2 regions of the Pseudoalteromonas sp. bablab_jr010 genome follow, and region 2 is predicted to be linked to the other one. Evidence: riboswitches for the same ligand, from Rfam matches in the RefSeq annotation. Region 2 holds a riboswitch; the other holds the start of a gene.
The links. Region 2 has a riboswitch for lysine ahead of lysC (lysine-sensitive aspartokinase 3). Riboswitches for the same ligand answer to the same signal wherever they lie in the genome.

Region 1 (12,421 bases), on a different contig from region 2:
TTCGTGGCATAAAAAGTACGGCATACTTTCGGTAAAGCCATATGCGCCACATTGGCTGAATACCAACCAGTCTTGCTCATTTAAATCGCTCGCTAATTGGTGCTCACCTAAGCAATCAAGGGCGGTGCAAAGCGGGCCGTATAAAGTCATTGCCGCAGGCTCAGCCGTCGATTCGCGAAGTAAGGCCGCAGGGAAATCTTGGCTTGTCACAGCTGGGCGAAGTAAATGGTTAATACCGCCTGATAAAATCACCTGCTGTTGATTGTAATTTACTTTACGCTCAACAACTGGCGTTGCGTAATGGCCGCATTCGCCCACCGCATAGCGGCCAAGTTCCATCCAAAGCTCTTTGACACCGGCATCTGCTTTAATGCTAGCCAAAGTCTCAATAAGTGCAGACCAATCGAGTCGGTTAGCACTTTGAGTATAAGGAATGCCTAAGCCACCCCCTAAATCGAGAATATTAAGATTAATGTTTAATGAGCGTGCTAGCTGTTGCAGTGGCGCAATCATTGCGCGCCATAGCTCGGCGAGCTTGTCAGTGCTCAGCATATTGCCCCATTGGAAAATATGCAGACCATCAAAGCTAAGAGCTGGGTAATCACTTGCAGTGAGTGCTTGCCACTCATCGCAGCCCAAACCAAAAGGAGTAAGGCTATCGCCGCCAAGTGGATTCTTTTCGCTGTCTGGCCAACGAAGTTGAACACGCAATAGCACTTGCAGCTGACAATTTGTTTTTGTTGCTTGTTCGTTTAACCAGCGCACTTGGTTAATGCTCTCGGCGACAAAAGTACGTACGCCGCGAGCAATAAAATGTGAAATTTGTTTAGGGCTCTTTGCAGGCCCAGTGTTGAGCACGCGCTCGCTATCGATGCCTTGGGCAAGTACTTGCTCAAGTTCACCTTTACTTGCAACATCAAAGTTAAATCCTGCGCTGTCTAAACATTGAATAATGCGAGACAACGGGTTGGCCTTAACGGCATACCAAAGTTTCACATCGGTTTGCGCAGTCAGTTGATTTAAATGTGCAGTTAATTTATCTAAATCATAGATAAAAAATGGCGTATCAAGATGCGTTGAAACTTGCTCAACCGCTTGCTTGATGGGCGTGCTCAAAAAGCTCATTAACGTAAAACCTCTTCTAACAGTAATGATGCATCGCTTTGTTCATCACGGTATTTCACGATCAATGCACACGACATGCTAAGACCTTGTTCACGAGCCCATGCATTTGAAGCTGGGCGAGAGCCTGGGATCACAATCGCGTTTTCTGGGATGGCTTCACCTTTGTCTAGCTGGCGTTCGTTAACGCAATCGTAGACAGGAATAGTTGCAGATAAGCGTACACCCGGCGCAAGTACAGCACCTTTTTTCACAACCACACCTTCAACAATAACGCAGCCTGCACCGATGAATGCGTCATCTTCAATAACCACAGGGCTGGCACCAATTGGCTCAAGCACACCACCTAATTGTACTGCTGCACTTAGATGAACATTTTTACCCACTTGTGCACATGAACCCACTAATGCGTGGCTGTCGACCATCGTGCCTTCGTCGATGAACGCGCCAATATTTACATATGCTGGTGGCATGATAATGGTGCCTTTAGCAACGTGTGCGCCACGACGAACACTGCTACCACCTGGTACCATACGCACGCCAGCATCGGCTGCAAAGCCTTGTGGAGCTAAGTTGTGCTTATCAACAAAACCACCCGGGAACTCAGTGTTTGTGCCATTTTTAAAGGCTTCTAAAATGCCTTGTTTAACTTCAACATTGGCGTGCCAGTTGCCGTTCTCGTCTTGTGTTGCCGCGCGAACTGCGCCTGATTCTAAGTTGTTTAATAATTCTAACCAGCTCATGATAAAACCTGTTTTTAGTTCCAAGATAAAATTGTGTTGTTTGCGTGGGTGATGCTGTCTGTTTGCTCAAGCTCTAAATGCGTAAGCGGCGGACGTAAATGCGGGGTATTTATTTTACCTTGCAGGTGCATCAGTACTTTTACGGGGATTGGATTTGCCACAGCGAATAAACTTTGAATCGCTTGCGACCAATCGGTGAATAGATTTGGGTATTGACCACTTAAACTGCGTTTAACAAACTCATGGGTTTGAGTCGGCCAAGCATTCGCGGCAACCGAAACTAAACCTTTTGCTCCAGCTTGAGCAAAATACGGCATAAGTGCATCGTCGCCACTAAATATGGCCAGTGTTGGCGATGCCGTTCTAAAGCCTTCAAATTTGCTAATGTCGCCACTGGCTTCTTTTAAAGCCCAAAGATTTTTGTGATCAGCAAGGTTTTTGATCACCTGCGGTGAAATCTCAACTGCACTGCGTCCAGGTACGTTATACAGCATACAAGGGTGGTTACTTGCGTTTAGTAGGCTTTCAAACCAATGTGTTTGGCCAACAACCCCTGGTTTTGCATACAGAGGTGAGCCCAGTAGATAGCCATGAATAGGTAGTTGGTTGCAGTATTCAACCCAAGCAACTTGTTGCTTGAGGTTCATGCCGCCCACAGCAACCATGAGTGGTACACTCGGTGCTAATTGGCAAACATGCTCAACGATGGCTTGTTGCTCTTTGAGTGAAAGCGCTAGTCCTTCACCGGTACTGCCAAGCAATAAAATGCCGTTATTTGCATCTTGCTGCTCCGCGACCAGTTGTTCAAGGGCCGTGTAATCGACCTCGCCAGATTCAGAAAATGGCGTGACAAGCGCTGTCCATAATGGATAGTCGTTTAAATCAAAATTGTTGATCATCTCTCACGAACTTATAAGGTATTCGAAGAGTTTATGCGGGAACATTTGAATGGAGCCGCATGTCGTCGTTCGAACAAGGTATAATTCGAAGAGCGAATGGGCTTAAAATAATAAAGACGCGACGGCCTTATTATACTAAGACCAGAAGCTCTCCACCAAACTAATCAATAGCACTTTGCTATTGTTGGTGACAGTCGCTGGGATTCAGCCCAGTCGCCCGAAATAAGCACCTCACAAACGGTGTTACTTCTCGGCGTTAATTCCCCTCACGTATGATCAACAGAGTCTGTGCTCTTCCCATACGCTACCTGAATAACGCACCTCTTCCAGCCCTTTATGCTCGCTTTAAAGGTTAAAGCCAACATAGTTAAATAGGGTATTTGCAGCGATTAAAGCATTTTAGCCGTCTAGGTGTCAAGGCGAGGAATTTGTTTTTTAGTGACCGAATTTGCAACATGGTTACGTATAACCGTGTTTTTACGTACACTTAGCGCTAACCAAATCAATTGGAAAAATGATGGAAAAATTTAACGATATTTATCAACGAGCCGTATCTCGAAAGGGCAGTGAAGAAATGCTGCAAGCACTGTTATCAAACCCGCTCGACGATGCTGATATTGCTAAAATGCATGACGATTTATGGTTAGAAGAGTTCACGCGTAAAGTCTTTCAAAGCGGTTTTTATTGGTCTGTTATCAATAATAAATGGGCTGGTTTTCGTGATGTGTTTTGGGATTTCAGTGTAGAAAAATTGTTGATGATGCCGCCAGATATGCTCGAGCAAAAAGCCAGTGATGAGCGAATTGTTCGTAATTTTAAAAAAGTACAAACGATCCCAGAAAATGCGTACATGATCCACGAAGTTGCTGAGAAGCATGGCAGCTTTAGCCAATTTATTGCAGATTGGCCTACTGACAATATTATTGGTTTGTGGGCTTATCTTAAAAAGCATGGTGCGCGTTTAGGGGGAAATACTGGCCCATACGCTTTACGAGCGCTTGGTAAAGATACTTTTTTACTTTCTCGGGATGTAGAAGCCTATTTGCGTGCCCATGAGTTGATAGATGGCGGCTTACAAACTAAAAAGTCACTGCAAGCAGCGCAAGATTTTTTCAACGAATTACAACAGCAAAGCGGTTACAGCCTGCAGGCACTAAGCCAACTAGTGGCCTATGGTGTAGGCGATAATCGTGTGGGTGTCGCAACACGTTAAGGACAGTTATGAAACTGCAAACTCGATACACAGATATTAGTGAACTACTTGCTATCAAGGATATGCCGAGCGCCGTTGCCGAGCCGCAATTACTGCTATTTAATGACAAGCTAGCTGATAATTTCGCAATTAAACACGACAGCGAATTTTTAGCTAAAATGCTATCTGGTTCAACGATAGATAACGACGTTGCGCCGGTTGCTCTTGGTTACTCAGGTCATCAATTTGGTCATTTTTCACCGCGTCTTGGTGATGGTAGAGCGCATTTACTTGGTGCTATTGCAGATAAAGATGGCACATTGTGGGACTTGCAGCTAAAAGGCGCTGGAGCAACAGTGTTCTCGCGCGGTGGTGATGGTCGCTGTGCCATTGGTCCAGCTGTTCGAGAGTACATTATGAGTGAGGCACTTCATGCGCTTGGCATCGCAACTACGCGCTGCTTAGCTGTGGTTACAACTGGCGAAACGGTATATCGTCAGCCACCACGCCCGGGGGCAGTTGTTACTCGCCTAGCTCAAAGTCACATCCGTGTTGGTTCATTTCAATACTTAGCTACACAAGGTGATATAGAAGGGCTAGAGAAGCTCGTTGATTACGCAATTAATTGTCATTTTCCTTACATTAGCAGTACGGATGAGCAGCGTTATATTGAGTTTTTAACTGCTGTACTCGATAAGCAAATAGAGCTGGTTATCAGTTGGATGCGAATTGGCTTTATACACGGTGTGATGAACACAGATAATACCTTGATTAGTGGTGAAACCATTGACTATGGCCCTTGTGCGATGATGAATCAGTTTGACCTAGACACGGTATTTAGTTCGATTGACCATCAAGGGCGTTATGCATTTGGAAATCAACCGAATATTGCTAATTGGAATATTGCACGCTTGGCTGAAAGCTTAATTCCGTTATTTGCTGATCAAGAGAGTGCCGTCGAACAACTCTCACCGGTTGTAAATGGCTTTGCAGCTAAATTTAATGATGCATTTAATACTATGTGGCAGCAGAAATTAGGATTAGCTGGTCAGCACGAAGGCGATCATGCTTTAGTTTCAGAGTTGCTAGGTTTAATGAAGCAACATCAGCTCGATTATACTAATACTTTCAATGCTCTGACTGAATCTTTACTTGCGGATTTCGCAATTCCAACTAGTTTAAAAGAGTGGCATAAAAAGTGGAACGTGAGGATTTCGTCTAAAAGTTATGAAACTATGCGCGCTGTTAATCCTGCAGTCATTCCACGTAATCATACTATTGAAATGATCCTAGCGGAATACGAAGCATCGGGAGAAAGTTCATTAAAAGACGCCTTTTTAGAAGCATTTAACGATCCATATGTTTACGATGAGCGTCACTTTGAATGGCTTCAGGCCCCAAAAGATTATGATAAAAATTATCAAACTTTTTGTGGGACCTAGTCATTTAAATTAACTAGGAAAATTCCTATTTATTGAATTTAACTGTATGCTGATTGAGCGCTCTAATAGGCGGTGGTATTATAGATTTTAGGCTAATCTATTGCTTTAAAAGATGATCTCATACGGTATTCGAAGCTGGTTTGGTCATACATTTAATCGCTTATCTACGAAATTAGGCTAGGCTATTATTGGTACCTTAATAGTTATGGATTAATTAATAAGTTGAATGTCAATGCAAAGTAACTAATCGTTTTTTGTATTGTTAAAGTTTTGATTACTCAAAAAATACGAGCTCTTACGAGCTTTATTATGAAAATGGGAAGGAAACAATGAAACTGAAATCACTGACTATAGCTTTGGCACTTGCTGCAACTAGTGCTTCAACATTTGCTGCTGAGAAACAAGGTTTTTATATCGGCGCATTTGGCGATTACTATGATAATTCATGGGAAAATGTTCGCGATTACGCACCAGGCGGCCTTGATGTTGATGATTCAACAGGCTGGGGTTTAGAGCTGGGTTATCGCTTTAGCGATTACTGGAGTGCTCGCTTAGAATATGCTGATATGGATTTTGACTGGACCGCTGAACTAAACGATGGCACATCGATGAGCGGTTCTGAAAGTGGTAAGCGTTACGGTATTGATGGTTTATATCACTTCGGTGGTGGCCCATTCTACGGTATTTTTGGTTTGAAAAACCTTGATGCTGTTGATGAGGATTTAATGTTTGCAAACGTTGGTGCTGGCTACCAACACTACTTCACAGATAACTTTGCTTTCAATGCCGAAACTTCTTTGTACCAAGGCCTTGATCGTGGTTACACCGATGTGGGTGCTAAGTTAGGTTTAAGCTATATCTTTGGTAATCAAAGCAGCTCTGCGGCTCCTGTTGAGCCAGCTCCTGTAGTAAGTGGACCTACAGATAGCGATAACGATGGCGTAATGGACGCTGATGACCAATGCGCAAATACACCAATGACTGATGCGGTAGATAGCAAGGGCTGTACTCTTTATGAAGAAAAAGAGGCAACAATCACTTTACTAGTTACTTTCCCGCATGATGTTGCAGAAGTACCAAATAAATACTTCAGCGATATTGCTGATGTTGCAGCATTTATGAAAGAAAACGAAGGCACATCAGTTGTTCTTGAAGGTCATGCATCAGCAGTTGGTGATGCGGATTACAACATGAAGCTTTCTGAAAAACGTGCTAAAGATGTAGCTGAAGAGTTAGTTAAAGACGGTATCTCATCAGATAGAATCTCTACGGTTGGTTATGGTGAAGAACGCCTGAAGAACAAAGCATATACGCTTGAAGCGCATGCAGAAAATCGTCGTGTTGAAGCACAAATTAGTACGGTTGAACGTGTAAAGGTTATGCGTAAGTAATAGATTACTATTAGCTTACTGTAATTTATTAATAATCTTGAGATTAAAGCTGAACTATTTTTATGGTTCAGCTTTTTTTATACCTTAAAAACGCATTTACTTTTTTAATAAACGCGATACTCTTAAAGGTATACGGCATGGTATAAAAATAAGGTACACTTATATTGATTTGAATCATCGCAGCAAATGGGTGATTATTGTACTATGTTCTTATTGTTATCTCGTGTAATTATCACTAGGTAAATTAGAGTTTTTTTGAGCACTGTTAATTTGGTATGGCATTCTAAGGCATTTCGACGGTGCTAAACGTCACTTTTTTAGGTGGTGTTTTGAAATTAACAAATTTATTGTAGTTTTAGTTTATTAAGTTTGGATTAATTACTCATCATCTATCTTGACAGAGTTTAGGCTACACAGCCTTTAGTTACTTAAATGGAAGGGAAGGAAACATGAAACTAAAATCACTAACTATAGCTTTAGCTCTTGCTGCAACAAGTGCTTCTAGCTTCGCTGCTGAAAAGCAAGGTTTTTATATTGGTGCGTTTGGCGATTACTATGATAATTCATGGGAAAATGTTCGTGACTACGCACCAGGCGGTCTTGATGTTGATGATTCAACAGGCTGGGGTCTAGAGTTAGGTTACCGCTTCAGTGATTACTGGAGTGCGCGTCTAGAATACGCTGATATGGATTTTGACTGGAAAGCTGAATTAAACGACGGTACGTCGATGAGTGGTTCAGAAAGTGGTAAGCGTTACGGTATTGATGGTCTTTACCACTTTGGTGGTGGTCCTTTCTACGGTATTTTTGGTTTAAAAAATCTTGATGCGGTTGATGAAGATTTAATGTTTGCTAATGTGGGTGCAGGTTATCAACACTACTTTACAGAGCATTTCGCATTTAATGCAGAAACGTCTTTATACCAAGGTCTAGACCGTGGTTATACAGATGTGGGTGCTAAATTAGGTCTTAGCTACATCTTCGGTGCTCAAAGCGCGCCAGCTGAGCCTGTAGAGCCTGCTCCTACGGTTGTTCCTGTTGCTGTAGAACCAGTAGATAGCGATGGCGATAATATCCCTGATGCAGACGATCAATGTGCAAATACACCAATGACTGACGCTGTTGATGGCACTGGTTGTACGCTATATGAAGATCGTGAAGTAACTAAGAGCTTACTAATCACGTTCCCTAACAACACATCTAAAGTATCTCAACAATACCTAGATGATATTGATGCTGCAGCAGCATTCTTAAAAGAGCACCCAGGTACTGACGTAGTGCTTGAAGGTCATTCTTCATCAGTAGGTAAAGCTGACTACAATAAGTGGTTATCTAAGAAACGTGCTGATGCGGTTGCTAAGAAACTAATCGAAGATGGCATTGATCCAATGCGTCTAACTACTGTTGGTATGGGTGAAGAGCGTCTTAAAAACCCAGCTAACACACCAGAAGCTCACGCTGAAAACCGTCGTGTTGAAGCGAAAGTAACTGTAATTGAGCGTGTAAAAGTAGAGCGTTAATCTAACCCTTTACGCAAATTTGAAAACCCAGCCTAGTGCTGGGTTTTTTCTTATCTAAGTACTAGGCATTGGTAAGATAGGAATGATTCTTAATAAATATTCATTTGAATAGCGTTTTTTTTTAGTACTATTCATGTTATTTATAGTGAATATTTAACTCCTTACTTACAGCATGGATTTTCATCTATACTTAAAAGCTTTATAATTAACCGTCAGAATACTATAAGTGCTGGGTCTTAATTGGTATTTAGCTTAATACTACCGAGTACTTTCACGTCACCAAGAGGGCAATATTGTGCTACAAGAATATCGTAAACACGTAGAAGAACGTGCCGCGTTAGGTATCGTACCAGCGCCATTAGATGCTCAGCAAACGGCTGATCTTATTGAATTAATCAAAAATCCACCGGCAGGCGAAGAAGAGTTTATCGTTGATCTTCTAGTTAACCGTGTACCACCTGGTGTTGATGATGCTGCTTACATCAAAGCAGGTTTCTTGGCTGCAGTTGCAAAAGGTGAAGCGAGCTCTCCACTTGTATCAAAAGAAAAAGCAGCTGAGCTACTTGGTACTATGTTAGGCGGTTACAACATCGCGCCTATGATTGACCTTTTAGATGACGAAGCGTTAGCGCCAATCGTTGTTAAAGGTTTATCAAACACATTATTAATGTTCGATGCTTTCTACGATGTAGAAGAAAAAGCGAAAGCGGGTAACGAATTTGCTAAGCAAGTAATCGAATCTTGGGCAAATGCAGAATGGTTTGTAAACAAGCCTGCAGTTGCTGAAAAAATCTCAGTTACCGTATTCAAAGTAACTGGCGAAACAAATACTGATGATCTTTCACCTGCTCCAGATGCATGGTCTCGCCCTGATATTCCACTACACGCTTTAGCAATGCTGAAGAACGAACGTGATGGTATCAATCCTGAAAAGCCAGGTGAAGTTGGTCCAATCTCACAACTAGAAGAGCTTAAAACGAAAGGTTTACCTCTTGCATACGTTGGTGATGTAGTTGGTACGGGTTCATCTCGTAAATCTGCAACTAACTCTGTACTTTGGTTCATGGGTGATGATATTCCTCACGTACCGAACAAACGCGTTGGTGGTGTATGTTTAGGCGGTAAAATCGCTCCTATCTTCTTCAACACAATGGAAGACTCTGGTGCATTACCAATCGAACTACCTGTTGATGAGCTAAACATGGGTGACCAAATCGATATCTTCCCATACGAAGGTGTTGTTAAGCGTCACGGTACTGATGAAGTAATCTCGACTTTCTCTCTTAAATCAGACGTAATTCTTGATGAAGTGCGTGCTGGTGGTCGTATTCCACTGATCATTGGTCGTGGTTTAACTGATAAAGCGCGTGCATCACTAGGTATGGAAGCAGAAGATATCTTCCGTAAGCCAGCGCTTGTAACTGACTCTGGTAAAGGCTTCACATTAGCTCAGAAGATGGTTGGTAAAGCATGTAACATGCCTGGCGTACGTCCTGGTCAATACTGTGAGCCGAAAATGACAACTGTTGGTTCGCAAGATACAACAGGTCCTATGACACGTGACGAACTTAAAGACCTTGCGTGTTTAGGTTTCTCTGCAGACTTAACAATGCAGTCTTTCTGTCATACATCAGCTTATCCTAAGCCAATCGACGTAAACACTCACCACACACTTCCTGATTTCATCATGAACCGTGGCGGTGTATCACTACGTCCTGGTGACGGTGTAATCCACTCATGGTTAAACCGTATGTTATTACCAGATACAGTAGGTACTGGTGGTGACTCACATACTCGTTTCCCTCTAGGTATTTCATTCCCAGCGGGTTCAGGTGCGGTAGCATTCGCAGCAGCAACAGGTGTAATGCCTCTTGATATGCCTGAGTCAATCTTAGTACGTTTCAAAGGTGAAATGCAGCCAGGTATCACACTACGTGACCTAGTTCATGCTATCCCTTACTACGGTATCAAAGAAGGTCTTCTTACAGTTGAGAAGAAAGGTAAGATCAACGAATTCTCTGGTCGCGTACTAGAAATCGAAGGTGTTGAGCACCTAACAGTTGAGCAAGCTTTCGAACTTTCTGATGCATCAGCTGAGCGTTCAGCGGCAGGTTGTACTGTTAAACTTTCTAAAGAGTCTATCGCTGAATACCTTGAGTCAAACATCGTAATGCTTAAGTGGATGATCTCTGAAGGTTACGGCGATGTTCGTACTATTGAGCGTCGTATCACAGCAATGCAAGAGTGGTTAGCTAACCCAGAACTTATGGAAGCTGATGCAGATGCAGAGTACAAGCACGTACTTGAAATCGATCTTGCAGACATCAAAGAGCCAATCCTTTGTGCTCCAAATGACCCAGATGATGCGCGTCTTCTTTCAGACGTAACAGGCGAGAAAATCGACGAAGTATTCATCGGTTCTTGTATGACTAACATCGGTCACTTCCGTGCTGCAGGTAAACTACTAGATGGTTTCAGTGGCCGTATCCCAACTCAACTTTGGGTTGCACCACCAACGAAGATGGACAAAGACCAGCTTACTGACGAAGGTTACTACGGTATCTTTGGTCGCGTAGGTGCACGTATCGAAACGCCAGGGTGTTCACTATGTATGGGTAACCAAGCACGTGTTGCTGATAAAGCAACAGTTGTTTCTACCTCTACGCGTAACTTCCCTAACCGTCTTGGTACTGGCGCTAACGTATTCTTAGCATCAGCTGAGCTTGCAGCAGTAGCGGCAATCTTAGGTAAACTACCTACACCTGCTGAGTACCAAGAGTATGCAGATAAGATCAATGCAACTGCAGCTGATACTTATCGTTACCTGAACTTCCACCGTATGCCTCAATACACTAAAAAGGCAGACAAAGTAATCGTTCAGCAAGCTGTTTAATTTTAGCTAAATTAAATGACAATAAAGCCCGCTTTTAGCGGGCTTTTTATTTTAGATAAAATTTCTAAAATATTTATAAATACGATCTTAAAGCTACATAAATCATCATCAGCGTTTACATAATAACGCAAAAATTTCCTACCAATTGCATTAAAATCCTCGCCAATATTCTCAACGTATTAAGGCGAGATCGAAATGACTACATTAAACAACCAGAACCTTTTACAGCTTCGTTTTGTAAGCCAAGCACATATTGACGCAGTTAAGCCTTCTTTTGCTAACCTACCTGCAAACCCATACGCAGATGGTGAATTTCGTAAGCGTCGTTATTCAGTAATCAAAGTTGTTGATGGTGAATTAAAACTACAACCAACAAAAGCATTTGTGCAAGATGACTCAATCAATACCTTCCAAGGTAATGTTGAGCGTACTTATGAAAATCTAGAAGATAGCTTATTAGCGACTGATGGCATGAAGCAAATCGTTAATCAATTTCGCGATATGACGGGTATCAGTGATGATCGCGTTATTGAAATTCATCAGTTCAGAATGCTTGCGATCGACAGCGACACTCCAGCTGCACCTGAAGGTGTTCACCAAGATGGTTTTGATCACGTATGCGTATGTGGTGTATCACACGAAAACCTAGAGGGTGGTGAGCTACTTGTTTATGAACACCAACAAGCTGAACCATGTTTCAAAATGGAAATTAAAGACGGCATGTTCGCACTGATTAATGACCGTGAAGTATGGCACAACGCTACACCAATGAATAAATTAGACGCAAGCAAAGAAGGTTACCTTGATTGCTTCGTACTAACTGCGTAAGGGTAAACCATGAACTTAACGCAATTACGTCGCCAGTTCCCTGCACTTATGCAACAAGTTGCAGGTCAGTCACCGATTTTCCTTGATGGTCCGGGTGGCTCGCAAGTACCACAGTCAGTTCTAAGCGCTATGAGTGCATATTTGGGTTACTTCAACTCAAACTTAGGCGGTGCATTTTTCTCAAGTGATAAAACGGTAGAGTTAATGGCAAATGCTCGCCAAGCTGCAGCCGATTTATTAAATGCGCCATCTAAAGAGCAAATCGTGTTTGGTGCAAACATGACAAGCTTAACGTTTAGCTTTAGTCGTGCCATCTCACGTGATTGGACTGCTGATGATGAAATTATTGTCACCAATGCTGATCACTTCTCAAACGTATCATCTTGGCAGC
Region 2 (12,421 bases):
TCAAGGGCTTTTAATTCACGTTTAGCGCGATTCACTTTGTCAAATGAACGTCGCCATACTTCATAAAAATCAACCCGTGAGTTTGACATATGGCGCTCAAATACGCGTAGCATAAAGCGTTTAACATCGCTGGCACCTAACTTATGCAAGTTAAGGATACGGCGGAAAATTTCTTTATAAATCGCGGAGTCTTGCACGTTATTGAGGGGGATCATCTTTAAGTTGATATCGCCATCAAATGGGGTTGCGCCGCCAGTGAGTAGGGCGTTTAGCTCTTGCGCTTTTAATTCAATTGGATTGAAACCTTGCTCTTTTAAGTGATTAAAAAGCTTGGTGAATTTTACAATGGTTTTGCCTTGAGTGTAGTGATCAAGGTTCAACTTACCTTGGTAGCAAAAAAACTGATGCGCGTAACCAGCAATTTTACCAAGGCCGGCAACACCAATCACCACAGGGCCATTAGGTAGGTCAGCTTCGAGTAAAATATAGGATTGGTCTGACGAAAAGTAGAATTTTCGGGTTTCGTCTAAATCGTGGCCATCCCATTCTGTTAAACGTAAATCATTGATCAGTGGAAATTGTAAGGCATTAATTACCGAGCTTTTACCGGTATTATTAGGTGCACAGATTGAACTACTTTTATCCAGCGGGATCACGCATTTTGCATAGCCAGCAGTATTTAAAAGCGCAAGTTTGCTGAGTCCGTATAGGCTTTGGCTTTGCATTATTCGTCATCTCCTAGGTAGGTTTCTTCGTTTACTTCCATTAATGCATCGATATAACGATAAATAGGTGCTTGCAGCATAAAGCCGTTTTCTACTTCGCGAGCTAGACCTAAACGCACCATACGTAGGTAAACGTCTTTGCGTAAATCTGAGCCTGAGAAGATTTCTAATTGATCAAACAGGTGCTTGTTGATTTGCACTAAGGTTTGCATTAGTTCAAGGTCGTTTACTTCGTCAAACAAGGCACGCATTGGATCTTTACCAGTATTGGCATAGTGCTCAATCAAGATGTAGATAGTCAGTGCGATGGCACGCGAAATTTTACCCATATTTGGGGTGCTTTCGTCGCTGCCAAAATAGTAAAAGCCACGGCTATCATGTTGTAGGTCATGGCCTAGGGCGTTAAATAACGCGCGATAAGCATCAATGTGTTGATCAAGCTCTTGCCACATCAGCGTGTCTTGTTCGCTAATGTGGTAGCCTGATGTGAGCTTTTTATTAATAGCTTGCAGATGCGTTAAATCATCTAAATTAATATCTGTCATGGTTATTGCTCTGTTGCTTTTTTATCGTCAGCAATCGATGAGTTAAATGGGTAAAGAGAGAAGTGTTGCTGGGCAATTTTTATTTTTACTTTCTCTTGGCTTTGGCTGATTTCAAGGTCACCATCGCTAATCAGTTTTTGATATAAGAACAGCATTTCGTCAGCCTCAAGATCTGGGTAGCTTTCATCTAAGAAACTAAGCAGCGGTTGAGCTTTTTTGCTGGCTTTTTTAAAGCGTTTTCTAAATTGTGTTTTAACATCGTTGTAATCAGGAATATACGGGCTTTGATAGGCGGGCACATCATCATGTTCAGGAAGCTGATATTCATCGTGCTCAAAGTCAACTAAGCCTGCCATATAGGCCACGATATGACGTTGCTGACCAAGTGAAAAACGTTGCGCGTCTGAAACAAAGTTAGGCTGTACTGCACTTAACATGTTATCGACGCCATTTTTACGCACTAAACCAAGCACTTTAGCGGCTTGGCGAGTAATTAGGTTGTTACGGCGTAACTCTTCACGTAGCGGCATCAGCATATCGGCGCTTTTACGTAAACTTTCACGACCAACTAAATGCATTTCTAAAATACGGGTACGTAATTGTTCAAGCATGCGCTTGTCTTGATATGACTTACCTAGGCGATCAATTTGCTCTATTTGCGTGCTAATTTGCGCTTCGATGGTATTAAAGCAAGCGTGGAAGTCACCACGAATATCCACCATTTCAAGCATAGGCTCAATGTATTCATCGAATGCTTCAATTACAGCCTGATAGCGTTTTTGCAGTGATTGTACCGCGTTGTCAGCTTTCGCTTGCTCAACAATATTTAAAATCGCGTTTTCGTTGTGGGCAAACAATTTCATTATTTTGCGTACCCGATCATCCATGATACGGCTGAAGCGGCGAAGCTCGTCGTAATCTTCAATTTCACCGGCTTTAGCAAGGCGATTACCAAGGCGAGCTAAATCATCAACAAGCACACTAATTTCTTGGGCAAGACCTAAGTGTTCTTCTTGTAGCAAGAAAGTCGCAAAATCGGCGATCGCGCGGTTTATTTCTAACTGTGATGATTTTGCCAGTGGAATGATAATATCTTGATTCAATAAACGATTTGTTTCTTTATAAATGCGTTCATTTGACCATGAAGGTTGTTTTTGTTTTATCGCATTTTGTACGTCTTTTAAGCTGAAATCAGCCATCTTAAAACGTTTAAATAGCAGTTCTAACACCCCCCAATGTTCAGTAAGGGTATTTAATAACTTTTTAGCTGGGATCATAAAGCTCCAGTAAATTCAGACTTTGGTGTTGGCGATTAGTAGTAAATTATGTAATTGAGAATAGTTTTATGCTTTCTATGCTGCTAGAATCCGCGCCGAAACACTCGACTTACAATTTTTACATTATTATAAAGGTTGTTCAAACACCATGGTAACCCCACTTATCCTAACCCTGATAGCGGTGGCATTTTTGCTTATCGTTATAGAGGATATTATCCATGTAAACAAGGCCAAAACGACGCTTTTTTTTGGCACTTTATGCTGGATTATCTTATTTATCTCTCCAATTCATGGGCAAAGCCCAGAAACCATACAACATCAACTGGATCACAACATATTAGAAATCGCGACTTTGTGGCTATTCTTAATGGCTGCGATGACCTTTGTAGCGTATTTAAACTCTAAAGGCTTTATCCAGAATATTGTTCATAAAATTATGCCAAATCAAATCAGTGAACGAAAGCTGATGTTTCTGATTGGTGGTTTTGCGTTTTTATTTTCATCTATTTCAGACAACATAACGGCAACTTTAATCTCGCTTGCGGTGGTGATGTCACTTAAGTTAGATCCTAAAAAATTAATAAAATATGCGACCTTAATTGTATTTAGTGTTAACTCGGGTGGGGTGTCGTTGATCACAGGTGATGTGACAACCTTGATGATTTTCTTAGACGAAAAAGTCACCATTGCTAATCTACTATTATTAATTGCCCCTGCACTGACAAGTGTTGCACTGCTCGCGGCGATGTTGTCGGTGGGTATGTCGGGTAATGTTGTGTATGAAAAACAAGCAGCCCGTCGTATCGAAAAGACAGATATTACCATTGCGGTTATCTTCTTCTCGACGATTATTGCCACGTTAACTTTGAGTGTGCTTTATAGTGTGCCGCCGCTGTTAACCTTTTTATTTGGTTTATCACTTATGTTTTTGGTTGCGCAATTTTTAATGCGCAAAAAAGACGTAAACAAAAAAATCATCGATTATATTCGTGAAATTGAATACGACACCTTATTGTTCTTCGTTGGTGTGTTATTGCTGGTTGGTGCATTAAAAGAAGTGGGCGTGCTTGCTAAATTTACTCACTTATATGAGTTGATGGCACCGGAATATGCCAACTATTTAATGGGACTATTATCAGCGGCGGTAGATAACGTACCTCTCACTGCAGCACTTTTAAAAGCTGATATAGTGATGAGCCCTCAGCAATGGCTGTCGTTTACTTACGCAACTGGGGTCGGTGGCTCAATGCTTATTATCGGCTCTGCGGCAGGTATTATTGCCATGAGTAAGGTAAAAGCACTGACCTTTATGAGCTATCTTAAAATGTCGGTTTATTTATTAATTGCTTATACCGTTGGTTATTACGGTTCGTACTTAGCGGGCAGTTTAATTTCATAAAACAACTTGACAGCTAGACGTCTAAACGTTAACTTTCGAAGCCTGCTTTTAACAGCAGGCTTTGTTATTTTAACCAGGTGTTAACTTAACATTCAGAAGAGGTGCGATACTTAGGTAATTAATGTGAGGTGACGAACGCCGATGACCATTAATGAGGGAAGTACTCGCCGAGAAAATTAACCGGACGTCACGGTTATTTTTCGGTTTATGGGGCTGAATCCTCAAAACTGTCACCAAACTAGGTGGAGAGCTTCTGGCATGGACTACTCTTTATTTTCAAAGCACCCCCTTGCCGAGTTCTTCTTGAATTACTGTGGATAGTTTTCCACAAAAGGAGACGACATGAATACCCAATTAGCCGCCAACACAAAATCAGATTACGTTGTTGCAAAATTTGGTGGTACCAGTGTAGCTAACTTTGATGCTATGAGCCGCTGCGCTGAAATCATTTGTGCTGATAATCAAGTACGTATAGTTGCTGTGAGTGCCAGTGCAGGCGTGACCAATCATTTAGTTGCATTATGTAAAGCTGATTTGAGTGCGGCTGAACGTGATGAGCACATTACTGGCGTTGTCGCCATTCAAGAAGCAATCTTGGCAGAGCTGTCGCTTGATGCTGATTTAGCACATGGCTTTAATGAAACGCTTAAGGCTTTTCAAAAGCTAGCATCAGACGGGGCTCAGTCAGTAGCAGATCAGGATGAACTACTGAGCTTTGGTGAGCGTTTATCATCGTATTTATTCACTCAAGTATTACGCGGTCAAGGTCTTGATGCGGTGCGTTTTGATGTACGTAAAGTGCTAAAAACAGATAGCCAATTTGCTAAAGCTACCCCAAATGTTGCAGCAACCGCTGCGGCTGCTAAAGAGCATTTAGTGCCGCTACTTGATGACCATGTTGTGGTAACTCAAGGTTTTATTGGTAGCAATGAGCACAATCAAACGACCACTTTAGGCCGTGGTGGTTCAGATTACAGTGCTGCATTACTCGCTGAAGCAATTAACGCAAAAAGCGTGCATATTTGGACCGATGTTGTGGGTATTTTCAGTACTGATCCGCGTTTATGCGCTAAAGCAAGCCCAATTGCACGCTTAAGCTTTGATGAAGCGGCAGAAATGGCAACGTTTGGTGCAAAAGTACTGCACCCTGCAACCATTTTACCTGCAAGCCGTAGCCATATTAGTGTGTTTGTTGGTTCAAGCCGTGAACCACAGTTAGGTGGTACATGGATTGAAAAAGAAAAATCTCAGCAACCAGGTATTCGTGCGGTAACGCAGCGTAAAAACCAAATTCTGTTAACGGTTAAAAGCCCAGAAATGCTCCTAGCGAGTGGTTTCTTAGCGCGTGTTTTCACCATTTTAAGTGAGTTTAATATTTCGGTTGATTTGGTTACTACCTCCGAGATAAGTGTTGCAATCACTTTAGATAACGCACCAAATGCATCACGCCCTGAGCTTGATCAAGCTTGTTTAGATAAGCTTTCTGAGTTTTGTCATGTGTCGGTTGAGAATAACTTAACGCTGGTGGCTTTAATTGGTTCTGAAATTCAATTACGTCAGCAAGAAATGAACTTAATGCAGGTATTAAGCGATTTTAATATTCGTTTAATTTGCCACGGTGCAAGTAAACATAACCTGTGCTTCTTAGTTGAGCAAAGTGAGTCAGATGAAGTCGTGCAGGCTATTCACAGCCGACTATTAGAAACCCAAGTCGCAGCGTAAGTCGTTAAAATTAATAAAAGAGCACTGCCAGTCAGTGCTTTTTTGTGCCACAACACTTATATCAAAGCCTTCAACAGAGTTACTACTCGCGCTGAAATTATGTTTGCTCAATTCTTCAAATACATTAGGAGCAAGTAGTTTCGCAATCGGCTGAGCACTTGCTTTTGCAAGCGCTTCTTTTAATGTCCAAATTCTAAAAAAGCACTGTGCCTGTTCATCGGGAGCGTCAAAACGGCTAATTAAGTCAACTTCATCTTGATGATAAAAATGCTTTGCGAGTTTGATAAAAGGGCGAGGCTTACTGCTTTGTTCAATATCAAAACCAAATAGCTGCTGTTCGGGGTTAAGGGCTGCGCCAATCAAGCCATTTGAATGTGATAAACAAGCCCACACAGGTTCTCTAACCGGGGTATGTAATTTTAGCTTGCTGTCTTTGTCATCAAACTGGCTCGATATTTCACTGAGCGCTAAATCATCATGAGGGTAAGCATGTTGATACAAATACTTTAACGTTAGGCGAGTCGCTAAGTACTCTTGCTTTGCACTAGGCACTTTGCGTTTTTCAAGCACACTTAACTCAAACTCACTAAGTAATTTATCAAGGGGTAAACTTGCAACATCAATACGTGCTGCATGCATTAGCATAATTTTTTTGGCCGTTGTTTGGCTTTGCTGCTCGATGATAAGAGTATTCGAAAAGTAGTGACTGCTCATGGTTTAACGCTTACACGGGGCTTGAATTTAGTTTTGTTTATTTTTACAGCAAATGCACTTTTATAGGCATGAACAAACGCAAATAGTTTACGCAGTTGACTGTAATTATGGTTTAATGAGGAAAAATAATAACAGATTTGTAGATGTATGGCACAAGTTCGTGACGGCTTTCAAAGTCGATTAGGTTTCGTTTTAGCAGCTTCTGGTGCAGCGGTAGGTTTAGGTAACATTTGGGGCTTTCCAACACAAGCGGCAAACCATGGCGGCGGTGCATTTTTACTTGTTTACTTCATTGTTATCTTCTTATTAGCGCTTCCGGCTCTTTATACTGAGCTGTATTTAGGCCACCAAGCACAAGCGAATCCAGTAAAAGCATTATCTAACGCATGGCAAGACACAGCACCTAAAGTGGGCGCTGCAGCAGGCTATATTGGCCTCTTTGGTGCGGTTGTAATGCTTAGCTTTTATTCGATAGTTGCTGGGTGGATGCTCGCTTATGCGCTCGAGCCAGTCGCAAGCTTCTTTGGTTTTACTGAGTTAAGTAACTTTTTGCACAGTGACTCCATGGCACGTAATTTTGTGTTTACGCCACTGATGCTTATTCTTGCTGCGAGTATTATTTTAAAAGGTGTTAAATCAGGTATCGAAACTTGGTCACGCCGCTTAATGCCATTATTGCTAGTGTTATTAGTGGCCTTAATTGCTTATATCGCGACCCTAGATGGTGCAATGGATGGTTTTGCAGCCTATTTAGTGCCAGATTTTAGTCAAATTCTTGATGCAAACTTAATTATTGCGGCAATGGGGCAAGCGTTTTTTTCGCTGTCGTTAGGTGTTGGCTGTATGATGGTTTACGGCTCTTATTTAAAGCCAGATGCCAACCTGCCTAAACTAACCGGCACTGTGGCACTGCTTGATACCGGTGTGGCCTTCTTAGCGGGTTTATTGATTATTCCGGCTATTTTTGTTGCCCAACATAACGGTGTAGAGGTATTTAGCGGCGGTAAATTGGTTGGTGAAGGGCAGTTAATTTTTGCGATTTTACCTGAACTGTTTAGCACAATGGGCCAAGTGGGTTTACTCGTTGGCTTATTATTCTTTGTTTTAATGTCGATTGCCTCAGTGACATCAACCATCTCATCGACCGAAATTCCAGTGGCATTTTTAGTTGAGAATCACAGTATTGAGCGCAAAAAAGCGACCTTATTTGTAACCCTAATCGTGTTTATTGCCTCATCACTGATTATCTTAAACTTTGACTGGTTATTTGGCTTAGTTATTATGGTGCTTACACAGTACCAATTACCTTTAATGGGGCTGTTCTATTTCATTACTGTTGGTTGGTTATGGCAGCGTGGTAATAAATTGCATCAAGTATCGAGCGGCCCTCATTATTGGTTTGCCCAGTACATTCGCTTTATCTGCCCGTTATTAATGACGGCGGTATTCGTGAACGTGGCGTTGTTGAAATAAAAAACTAATACTCACATTTACTTAATTAGATCATCTTAAGTAAAGTCATTTAAAATAAGGATATATTATGACCGAATGGATTGTTTTAAGAGAAAAAATAGAATCAAAGTTTCCAGCTCTGATAGATGTTATTAATAATGAGTCGGACGTTGAGTCATTAAATAAAATTGCAGATTTGGTTGGTAATACTTTACCTCAATCTTTTGTATCAATATATGCAAATTGTGATGGTCAATTCCGCACTAAGGCTGGTTTCGTTTTTGGCCTTTCATTATTAAGTACAGAAAAAATTATCCATGAGTTAAATGTTTGGCGAGAGATTATTGACCAAGGATTAGAAGGGTTAAATGAGAGTTGTTCATCCCTAACACCTAGCGCTATAAAAATTGAATATGCGAATACTAAATGGTTACCTCTACTTGGAGATGGAGGAGGTAATTTTATAGGGGTGGACTTTGATCCAGGCCCGACAGGAACGAAAGGTCAAATTATCAATTTTGGCCGAGACGAAGATGATAAGTGTGTTTTTGCAAAGTCACTTGATGATTTCTTAGTACTCCTCACTGAATTACTAAATAGCCCTTCGCTTGTTGAAGAGGAAGATGGCAGTTATTCATACAACCATACACACTTCATAGATGCACTCAAAGAGTTATCTCAAAAGTAATGAAACATAATTATATTAAAATATCATAAAATCAATAAGTTAATAAAGGGTGGTTAGCTTTGCAAGTGTTTAGAAGAAAAAGGAAGAAGGTTAGCTTTAAATTGCTCAACAGCTTTTTATACAGATTGTTATTTGGTGGTATGTTTGCTTATTATTTAACTGAATTTGCAGAAAAACCATTTTTTATGCAGCTCGGCTTTATAGTTGTATGTTGCATCATTTCTATCATTGTAGATTATTGGATGATAGAGCCAAAAAATTCAGTTGAGGTGTCAATAGACGGTGAAAAGTTACTATTATTAGGTGTTAAAATAGATATTTCCGAAGTAACTGAAATTCTTTACTCACAAACTAAAAGGTTCGAACATACAGTGAGGTTTAGTTATAAAAACCTAACTTACCAAGATTTCGAGCTAGCATCTTCCGATCTAATTGAAGATTTACGATTTTACGACTTTTTGGTTGATCACCAATTACCAGTAAAAATGCTCGATAACAATGAAAGGTTAAACGAGCATTGATGAGCTTAACGCCTGATGAGAAGTATCAAGGCCATTTCTTAAATAACTTCGTTAGTTAATGCTAAGCCTTGGCTTATTTCATTGGCACTTTGTAATGTGGTGCAGGCTATTTCGCTCAGTGCTTCCTGGGTGAAGAAGCCTTGGTGGCCTGTCACTAACACATTTGGAAAACTAATAAGGCGTGAAAAAATATCGTCTTGCATGATTTCTTCACGGTGATCTTTAAAGAATAACTCTGACTCTTGCTCATACACATCAAGCCCTAGGTGTCCGAGCTTTTTAGACTTAAGCGCCTGAATACATGCTTGGCTATCAAGAAGTGCACCACGAGAGGTGTTAATCAGCATGACACCGTCTTTCATTTTCTCAAATGCGCTAGCATCAATTAAATGATGGGTGTGCTCGTTGAGCGGGCAGTGCAATGAGATGACATCACTTTGGGTGAGCAATGTGTCTAAATCGCACAGGGTATAAGGGCCTTCACCAGCCATTGGATCGCAAACGAGTACCTTAGCTCCAAAGCCATTTAAAATATTAACCAGTGCTAAACCGATTTTGCCACAGCCAATGATCCCAATCGTTTTTTTAAACAGATTAAAACCAAGTAAACCGTTTAAATCAAAGTTACCTTCACGTACACGGTTAAAGGCTTTGTGGGTTTTTCGGTTGAGCGTTAGCATAAGGGCAATACAATGCTCTGCTACTGCTTCTGGGCTATATGCAGGGACGCGGCAAACCTTGATGTTATGCTCTTTGGCAGCATCAAGGTCTACATTATTGAAGCCTGCACAGCGTAATAAGATTGCTTTAATGCCAACAGCCGCCATATCTGCAATGACGTGTTTGTCGACCGTATCGTTAACAAACACGCACACTGCATCGAAACCTTGGCAGAGGGGGGTGGTATTTCTGTTTAAGGATTGCTCAAAATAACTGAGCGAAACAGACTCAGCGTATTCAGTTAGATTCCTTTCAAAAAACGGTTGCTCATACTTTTGCGCACTGAATAAGGCCAGTTTCATCATTTAAATTACTCTCTATCACCATTTTGAGGGTTTCGGGCTTGGTGCGCGGGGCATATCGCGCAACGAGTTGACCCTCTGAGTTTATAAGAAATTTGGTGAAATTCCATTTAATTGCACGGTTTTGTGCAATTCCACGGGTATGACACTTTAAATAATTAAATAACGGGTGGGCGTCTGGGCCGTTGACTAACACCTTGTTAAAAATAGGAAAGCTGACATCAAAGTGTTGCTGATAAAAGGCTTTAAGTTCATTGCCATCTAGAGGTTCATTGTGGCCAAATTGATTACAGGCAAAACCGAGTACGGTAAATCCTTGCTGTTTATATTCTTGATAGAGTTTTTCAAGGCTTGCCATTTGCACTGAAAAATTACATTTGCTGGCAATATTGACGATAAGCGCTGTTTTACCTTGTAGCGATTCAAGGCTGAAGTTTTCACCAGATGCAAGCTGGGCATTGAAACGATATATACTATCCATGTTTTACCTGTGTGTTTTTAAACGGTTTAAATGAACTTTTTTTCATTCGCTTTTTAGTTATTCGGTTGAGATAATGAAATTGTTACTAATTTATCACTCAAATAGGTCAGTTTTATGTCAATGAAAGTCGCCTTCATCGGATTAGGTGTAATGGGTTATCCAATGGCGGGTCACCTTGCCAACGCAGGTCACAACGTGACAGTTTACAACCGCACAACGGCTAAAGCGCAAAAGTGGGTTTCTGAGTATCAAGGTGAATACGCTGAAACACCAAGTGAAGCAGCAAAAGGGGCTGATATCGTTTTCATGTGCGTAGGTAATGATGATGATTTACGTTCAGTTGTTTATGGCGAACAGGGTGTGCTGGCAAGCATGCATGAGGGCAGCTATTTAGTTGACCACACTACAACGTCAGCTGAAGTGGCACGTGAAGTGGCTGCTCAAGCGAAACTACAAGGCATCGCATTTTTAGATGCGCCGGTTTCTGGCGGTCAAGCTGGGGCAGAAAATGGTGTATTAACCGTGATGGTTGGTGGCGACGAAGCTGATTTTAATGTTGTTCAACCTGTTATGGCTGCTTTTAGCCGTTTTAGCCAATTATTAGGTGAAGTAGGCTCTGGTCAACTGTGTAAAATGGTAAATCAAATTTGTATTGCGGGTGTGGTACAAGGCTTGGCTGAGGGGTTACACTTTGCAAAACAAGCTGGCCTTGATGGTGAAAAAGTAATTGAAACCATCTCTAAAGGCGCTGCAGGTTCATGGCAGATGGAAAACCGCTACAAAACAATGTGGGCTGGCGAATACGAATTTGGTTTTGCTGTTGATTGGATGCGTAAAGATTTAGGCATCGCTTTGGATGAGGCAAAGGCAAACGGCGCAACTTTGCCGATGACGGCAACAGTTGATCAATATTATGCCGATGTACAAGCGTTAGGCGGCGGCCGCTATGACACATCTAGTTTATTAGCGCGTATCGAAGCGTTACATAAAAAGTAATATCCATAAAAAACGCGACAATGATTGTCGCGTTTTTTATTACATGCTTTGTGCGTAATTGTACAACGCTTTTAATATATGCAGATTTTTCTCGTTATCATCATTTTCATGAGCCAGATTTTCAAGAGTGATCATGAAATCTTGGCCACTGATCGACGGGCTATCTTCACCGTGCATTAGCTTGTTTTGGCAATACTGGCGCCATTTTGCTAATTCATCTTGGCTTAGTGTATGTGGCCAGTTTCGAGCGCGATATCTAAATAACAAGGCAGCAAACTTTTTATCATCAAAATCTAGCTGCATTGTGGCTAATTGCTCAGGGCTTGCATCTCGAATAATGGCAAATTTAGCTTTATCTGCATGGCTGGTAAAACCATTATAAAGTTGATAGTCAGGGTTGGTGGTTTCGCCGTAATCACGCTGCTCGTTAAACACTTCGGTTACTTTGTCGCGAAGCTCAGTGTTGGCTTTTAAAATAGCGAGATTTTGTAAGCATTTTTCGCGGTCAATACCCAAACGGGCTGCGTTCTCAGGTAACAAGGTTTTTGCTGGTGCGAGAATAGGGCACTTATTTAAATGCACGAGTTTTAAGCCTACCGGTGCTTCGTCTTCGCCAAGGTCGCTGTGTTTTGTGTAAAGACGCGTGCGTAGCTCTTCAACAGATAAATCTAATAGCACTTGCGGATCTTCAGTTAAATTAAAGCAAATAATGGCGTTTTTATTGACTGGGTGAAAGCTCATTGGTGCAATCCAGCTGGTGCAGCCTTGGCTTGCCGGAATTCGTGACGAGGTGTGCACAAGTGGTGTCATATTAAATACATCAACTAAATCAGCCAGTGCTTTTTTAGCGCGTAAGCTAAAGAAAAACTGATACAGCTT

Region 1: another riboswitch for lysine. It lies ahead of dapA (4-hydroxy-tetrahydrodipicolinate synthase); the one in region 2 lies ahead of lysC (lysine-sensitive aspartokinase 3).

Annotation. Positions count from the first base shown of each region.
Region 1 covers NZ_JACDWV010000149.1:4,467-16,887, forward strand. Annotated here, with positions in the region: gene JIG37_RS15360 (PLP-dependent decarboxylase) at 1-1,125, opposite strand, end outside; gene JIG37_RS15365 (2,3,4,5-tetrahydropyridine-2,6-dicarboxylate N-succinyltransferase) at 1,125-1,865, opposite strand; gene dapA (4-hydroxy-tetrahydrodipicolinate synthase) at 1,880-2,764, opposite strand; lysine riboswitch at 2,902-3,098, opposite strand; gene JIG37_RS15375 (DNA-3-methyladenine glycosylase I) at 3,282-3,977, shown strand; gene JIG37_RS15380 (protein adenylyltransferase SelO family protein) at 3,986-5,398, shown strand; gene JIG37_RS15385 (OmpA family protein) at 5,728-6,789, shown strand; gene JIG37_RS15390 (OmpA family protein) at 7,239-8,309, shown strand; gene acnB (bifunctional aconitate hydratase 2/2-methylisocitrate dehydratase) at 8,605-11,202, shown strand; gene JIG37_RS15400 (2OG-Fe dioxygenase family protein) at 11,398-12,030, shown strand; gene JIG37_RS15405 (cysteine desulfurase-like protein) at 12,040-12,421, shown strand, end outside.
Region 2 covers NZ_JACDWV010000148.1:367,507-379,927, reverse strand. Annotated here, with positions in the region: gene JIG37_RS15105 (ATPase) at 1-725, opposite strand, end outside; gene JIG37_RS15100 (hypothetical protein) at 725-1,270, opposite strand; gene JIG37_RS15095 (hypothetical protein) at 1,273-2,547, opposite strand; gene nhaD (sodium:proton antiporter NhaD) at 2,696-3,946, shown strand; lysine riboswitch at 4,035-4,207, shown strand; gene lysC (lysine-sensitive aspartokinase 3) at 4,289-5,668, shown strand; gene JIG37_RS15080 (4'-phosphopantetheinyl transferase superfamily protein) at 5,645-6,382, opposite strand; gene JIG37_RS15075 (sodium-dependent transporter) at 6,530-7,855, shown strand; gene JIG37_RS15070 (SMI1/KNR4 family protein) at 7,923-8,522, shown strand; gene JIG37_RS15065 (hypothetical protein) at 8,582-9,043, shown strand; gene JIG37_RS15060 (2-hydroxyacid dehydrogenase) at 9,082-10,065, opposite strand; gene JIG37_RS15055 (redoxin domain-containing protein) at 10,031-10,546, opposite strand; gene JIG37_RS15050 (NAD(P)-dependent oxidoreductase) at 10,661-11,542, shown strand; gene sbcB (exodeoxyribonuclease I) at 11,582-12,421, opposite strand, start outside.